Thermotoga maritima MSB8: one gene and its partner. The protein of the gene in region 1 interacts with the protein of each later gene in a pairwise test. Links are inferred from orthologs where the notes say so. Each region holds a gene or a part of one and is shown in the gene's direction. Other genes may lie near its edges.

Evidence for each region. The genes of interacting proteins can lie anywhere in the genome.
Region 2: the proteins of dprA (region 1) and recA interact in binary tests that used the Bacillus subtilis proteins (3 or more experiments, as listed by UniProt). The link is inferred for Thermotoga maritima MSB8 from one-to-one orthologs.

The regions. Positions count from the first base shown.
Region 1 is NC_000853.1:261,942-264,990, forward strand. Bases 52-3,027 are described here. They hold dprA (DNA-processing protein DprA), read left to right. Parts: upstream 52-1,020; coding sequence 1,021-2,034; downstream 2,035-3,027. Other genes in these bases: rsxE (electron transport complex subunit RsxE), read left to right, coding at 52-155; rsxA (electron transport complex subunit RsxA), read left to right, coding at 152-727; TM_RS01285 (RnfABCDGE type electron transport complex subunit B), read left to right, coding at 741-1,034; csrA (carbon storage regulator CsrA), read left to right, coding at 2,039-2,290; gatC (Asp-tRNA(Asn)/Glu-tRNA(Gln) amidotransferase subunit GatC), read left to right, coding at 2,253-2,543. In the rest of the region: more of rsxE, read left to right, coding at 1-51. UniProt on the Bacillus subtilis protein: Protein that helps load RecA onto ssDNA during transformation. Binds cooperatively to circular ssDNA, is able to bridge different segments of DNA. Favors the loading of RecA onto SsbA- or SsbB-coated ssDNA and formation of RecA-DNA filaments.
Region 2 is NC_000853.1:1,841,092-1,844,140, reverse strand. The notes cover bases 74-3,049. They hold recA (recombinase RecA), read left to right. Parts: upstream 74-1,014; coding sequence 1,015-2,085; downstream 2,086-3,049. Other genes in these bases: rny (ribonuclease Y), read left to right, coding at 2,500-3,049; TM_RS09445 (regulatory protein RecX), read left to right, coding at 2,015-2,500; thpR (RNA 2',3'-cyclic phosphodiesterase), read left to right, coding at 459-1,022; TM_RS09460 (CDP-alcohol phosphatidyltransferase family protein), read left to right, coding at 74-455. Also shown: more of TM_RS09460, read left to right, coding at 1-73. UniProt on the Bacillus subtilis protein: Multifunctional protein involved in homologous recombination, DNA repair and competence.

The DNA.
Region 1 (3,049 bases):
TCTTCGGTAACGGTACGATCTTCGGTTACAAAGTGTGGGAGTTGAAGATATTTCTTGAAATTCTTCCACCGGGAGCCTACATAACACTCGGTCTTCTCTCTGCACTCTTCACCTACATCGGCATCAGGAGAAAGAAAAGAGGTGAAGCGAAATGAAGGTGTTTTTGCTCTTCTTTTCTGCCATATTCGTGAACAACTTCGTTCTGGCGAGGTTTCTCGGGATTTGTCCCTTCCTGGGGGTCTCCAAAAGGTTGGAAACGGCAACAGGAATGGGTATAGCCGTTACGTTCGTTATGACGGTTTCTGCTGCCATCAGCTGGTTTCTGGACAAGCTCCTTATCTCCACAGGACTTGAATTTCTGAGAACGATCGTCTTCATACTCGTCATCGCTTCTTTCGTCCAGTTCGTCGAACTGTTTTTGAAGAAAACCAGCCCGGATCTCTACGAAGCGCTTGGTATTTTCCTGCCTCTCATCACCACAAACTGTGCGATCCTCGGTATGGTGCTTTTGAACAGTCTCATGAAGCTCAACTTTGTTGAGGCGGTCTTCCACGCACTGGGATCTGGTCTTGGATTTGCTCTTGCTCTTGTGATATTCGCCGGAATAAGGGAAAAAATGGATCTCTACGATCTGCCGGAGCCTTTCAAAGGCACCGCCATAGCCCTCATCACCGCGGGACTTCTTTCGCTTGCTTTCATGGGATTCCAGGGAATGGTGAAGCTGTGAGGAGGTGAAGGAGTTGGAAGTCATCTACTCGACGCTCTTGCTCGCTGTTCTGGGTTTTGGGTTCGGGGCTTTTCTTGCCTATTCTGCGCAAAGATTCAAGGTGGAAGAAGATCCACGTGTGAAGATGATAACGGAGGTTCTTCCTGGAATAAACTGTGGCGCGTGCGGTTTTGCCGGGTGTGAAGCCTACGCGAAGGCGATCGTGAAGGGTCAGGCGGAAACGAACAGGTGTCTCCCCGGAAGACCTCAGGGTGTCGAAGAGAAGATAAAGAAGATTCTCGAGGAGTACAAGAATGTCTCCTCTTGAGATGGCTCTGCTCGTTCATCGTGGTGAGTTCCATCTTCGGGAACTGGAACCGGAGTTACCTCTCGAAAAATTTCTGAAGAACGCGGATCCAAAAAAGACGAGGAAGTTTCTTGAAAAGTGCGGAAAAGAAGAATTAGAAAGGCAAAAGGAACTGATAAGGAAACACAATGTGAAGCTCGTTTCGTTCTGGGAAGATGACTACCCCCAGCACTTGAGGGAGATCAGGTATCCGCCAGCTGTTCTTTTTGTGAGGGGCGATGCTGAGCTCTTGAAAGAAAAGTGTGTGGGAGTTGTGGGAACAAGAAGACCCACAAGTTATGGAGTGAACGTCACAAAGCGCTTTGTTAAACTGCTGAGCGAATACTTTGTGATCGTTTCCGGCATGGCGTTTGGAATAGATTCCGTTGCACACAAGGAAGCCCTGAGTTCTGGAGGAAAGACGGTGGCGGTTCTCGGCACAGGAGTGGATGTTGTTTATCCGCGATCGAACGAACGACTCTTCCATGAAATTGTGAAAAACGGGTGTGTTGTCAGTGAGTATCCAATGGGAACTCGTGCTCGAAAACATCATTTTCCAGCGAGAAATCGAATCATAGCGGGTCTTTCTGATGCGATCATCGTCACAGAGGCTCCCATCAAAAGCGGTGCACTCATAACGGTGAAGTTTGCTCTGGAAAGCGGTCGTGATGTGTTCGCCGTTCCCGGTGATATAGATAGGAAGACCAGCGAAGGTACGAACTATCTGATAAAGTCAGGTGCCTATCCCCTCACCGACGAGGAAGACCTTGAAACTCATTTTGGAATCAGAAGAATCGCTTCCCCATCGCTCGATGATGACAAAAAGAAGATCTACGATCTGTTGAGAAGTTCGCCAAAAACAGTCGATGAGCTTGTTGAAGAATTGGGGTGGAGCGTTTCGGAGGTCCTCAGGGTGATATCGGAGATGGAACTGATGGGAATGATCTGGTTCGACGGCGGTGCATACAGATTGCTGGGGTGATAACGTGCTGGTTCTCACTAGAAGAGTAGGGGAAAAGATCGTGATTGGTGAAGACATAGTGATTACTGTCCTGAAGATAGAGGGGAATTCTGTTAAAATTGGTATAGAGGCACCCAAACATGTGAAGATTCTTCGTGAGGAACTCTACGAAGAACTCAAGAGTGAGAACATAAAAGCTTCTGAAGTTTCAAAAGATGACCTGAAGGGGGTTTTAAGGAATGATAAAGGTTACAAAGGACCTAGTGCTTCATCTTGAAAATCTGGCAAGGTTAGAACTCTCCGAAGACCAGAGAGAAAGTCTGATGAAAGATTTTCAGGAGATACTCGATTACGTGGAGCTCCTCAACGAAGTCGACGTGGAGGGTGTGGAGCCAATGTACACACCCGTTGAGGACAGCGCCAAACTCAGAAAAGGAGATCCGAGGTTCTTTGAAATGCGGGACCTCATAAAGAAGAACTTCCCGGAAGAAAAAGACGGTCACATAAAAGTCCCCGGAATCCACAGATGATGGACTGGAAGGAAGCGGAAGAACTCGCATGTAAATTTTTGAAGAAAAAAGGTTACAAAATTCTTGAAAGAAACTACAGAACGAAGTACGGTGAGATAGACATAGTGGCGCGCGATGGGAGAGAGATAGTTTTCGTGGAAGTCAAAAGCGGAAGTGGGAAAGTGGATCCTCTTGAAAGAATAGATCTCAAAAAGGTGAGGAACCTGGAACAGACAGCGAGATTTTACATGATTCAGAACAAATTAAAAGGACCAGCGCGGGTTGATTTTGTGAGGGTGACTCCTGAAGGAATAGACCATTTTGAAGGTATCTGGCTGGGGTGAGATGGTGAAGGTTGTTGCCACGAACAAAAAAGCCTACACGGACTACGAGATCCTGGAAACTTACGAAGCGGGAATCGTTCTCACAGGAACGGAAGTGAAATCCCTGAGGAACGGCTCAGTCAATTTCAAGGATTCCTTCTGTAGATTCAAGAACGGGGAGCTTTACCTTTTGAATTTACACAT
Region 2 (3,049 bases), 1.6 Mb from region 1 along the record:
TGGAAGGATGGATCTCTTTGTCGTTCCTGATTTTTGTATTTGCGGCTTTCACAGATTATCTCGATGGTTTTTTTGCGAGGAAGAAAAACCAGGTAACGGATTTTGGAAAGGTCTTCGATCAGGTTTCTGACAAGATTCTCGTGATATCCACGGCAGTGGCCATGTTGGATGTTCTTCCGTTGTGGTACGTTCTGGTTGTCTTTGCAAGAGACACCTTTGTAAACGGGCTCAGAATACTCGCAGCCAGCAGAGGAAACGTTGTGCCAGCGAGGTGGATAGGGAAGGCGAAGACTGTTTCTCAATTTGTGGTGTTGATCGCTGCGTATCTCTTCAAGATGGGCTTTTTGAGTAACGCACTTCTCATGTTTTTTGTGGTGCTCTCACTCACAGTAACGGTGATCTCCTGGATTACGTACACGATCGATATTGCAAGAATCACGAAATTGGAGGGATAGTTCATGAGAACCTTCATTGCTATCGATGTCAACGAAGAAGTCAAGAAGCAAGCCTCTGAGATCATAGAAAAACTCATGAAAAGAGGCTTTGGTGCAACGTGGGTTTCTGAAGAAAACATGCACCTCACGCTTTTTTTCCTGGGAGAGGTTGACGAGCAGAAAATCTCCGAAATAGCCGAACACCTCTGTAGAAGAGTGAGAGGTTTTCCTTCTTTTTCGTTCACCGTGAAAGGTTTTGGGTACTTCAAGAGGAAGATGTCTCCGCGCGTCTTTTGGCTCGGAGTGGAGAACACCGATCGCTTGATGAAACTCTACGAAGAGCTCAGAAACGAGCTGTCTCACCACGGTTTCTCGTTTGAAGAGAAGTTCGTTCCTCACATTACAATTGGAAGGGTGAAGTACTACCCGGACAAGTGGGAAAAACTGATCGAAGATATCGATTTTCCGCCCATCGAAGTTGCGGTGGACAGATTCAAGATTTACTCGTCCACGTTAACACCGACAGGTCCCATCTACAAAGTTCTCTACGAATGTCAGTTTGAAGGAGGATTGATCAGGTATGCCTGAGGAAAAACAGAAAAAGAGTGTCCTGGAGAAAGCGTTGAAGAGAATAGAAGAAAACTTTGGAAAGGGTTCCATAATGATCCTGGGTGATGAAACCCAGGTTCAGCCTGTAGAGGTGATACCAACAGGGTCCCTCGCCATCGATATCGCAACGGGTGTTGGAGGATATCCAAGAGGAAGGATCGTGGAAATCTTTGGTCAGGAATCGAGTGGAAAAACTACCCTTGCACTCCACGCCATAGCAGAGGCCCAGAAGATGGGAGGAGTGGCTGCTTTCATAGACGCAGAACACGCACTGGACCCTGTTTACGCGAAAAACCTTGGAGTGGATCTGAAGAGTCTTCTCATCTCTCAGCCTGATCATGGAGAGCAAGCACTCGAAATAGTGGATGAACTCGTAAGAAGTGGTGTGGTTGACCTCATAGTTGTTGATTCCGTTGCGGCTCTCGTTCCCAGAGCGGAAATAGAAGGTGCCATGGGAGACATGCAGGTGGGTCTTCAGGCACGTCTCATGTCGCAGGCACTGAGAAAGATCGCGGGAAGTGTGAACAAATCAAAGGCGGTAGTGATATTCACGAACCAGATCAGAATGAAGATAGGTGTTATGTTTGGGAGCCCGGAAACCACAACCGGTGGACTCGCCTTGAAATTCTACGCAACCATGAGGATGGAAGTCAGGAGGGGTGAACCTATAAAGGAAGGAAAAGATGTGATAGGCAACGTGATAAGTGTAAAGATCGTGAAGAACAAGGTTGCTCCTCCGTTCAAAACCGCACAGACGTACATCATATACGGAAAAGGAATCGATAGAGAGTACGAGCTGTTCAATATCGCTGTAAATGAAGGGATAGTAGACAGAAAAGGTAGCTGGTATTACTACACCACTCTCAAAGGTGAGGAAGTTTCTCTTGGGCAGGGAAGCTCGAACGCCGTTCAGTTTCTCAAAGACAACCCTGAAATAGCAGGAGAGATCGAAAGGAGAATAAGAGAAAAATATGGATTACTATCAGTGGAGAAAGAAGAACAGAGGAAAGAAAAGAAATCTTCAGGCGAAGAAGCCTCTTAATTATGCGTTGAGGCTCCTCAAATATCGAGTCAGATTTGAAGACGAACTTCGCGAACGATTGAAGAAACAGGGCTTCGCAGATGAGGAAGTGGAAAGTACCATTACTACCTTGAAGAAGCAGGGATATCTGGACGACGAAAAAGCGGCTTATCTCTTTGCACTCGATGAGATGCGATTGAAGCTCTTTGGGCCGAGAGTCGTGAAAATGAAGCTCAAATCACTTGGAGTGGATGAAGAGATCATAGAAAGAGCAATCGAAAAGGCTCTGGAGGAGATCGATTTTCACGAGGAATTGAAGAGATTGAAAGGGCGATTCAAAGATCGATGGGAGCTAAGAGATTATCTCTACAGAAGAGGGTTCGATTCTTCTCTCATCGAAGAAATTCTCAATAAAATAGATGGAGGTGAAGAATGATGCTGTGGTACATAGTAGCAGGAGCCGGTGGTCTTCTGATTGGATATTTAATAGCAAACTATCAGATAAATCAAAAGCTCAGAAAAGCGAAAGAAGACGCTCAAACCATCATTGAAAAGGCGGAGAAAGAAGCAAACGAGATAAAAAAGAAAGCGATAATAGAAGGAAGAGAGGAAGTTCACAGGCTCAGAGAAGAATTCGAAAAAGAGCGATCCAGAAGAGAAGAGGAATTGAGAGCATTAGAAGAAAGACTCTTGAAAAGAGAAGAGCTCCTGACAAGAAAAGAAGAGAACCTTGAGAAAAGGGAACAGCAGGTTGAAGAACTCAAAGCAAATCTGGAAGAGAAAATGAGAGAGGTCGAAGAAAAGGAAAAAAGAATCGACGAAGAATTGAAACGCCTTGCCGGTATGACTGTAGAAGAGGCAAGAGAACTCATCCTCGAAGAAGCAAGGCAGAGGTACGAACACGACCTTGCGAAACTCTACAAAGAGATGAAAGAACAGGTTGAAGAAGAAGCTGAGAAGGAAGCCAAGAAAGTCATAGCATTCG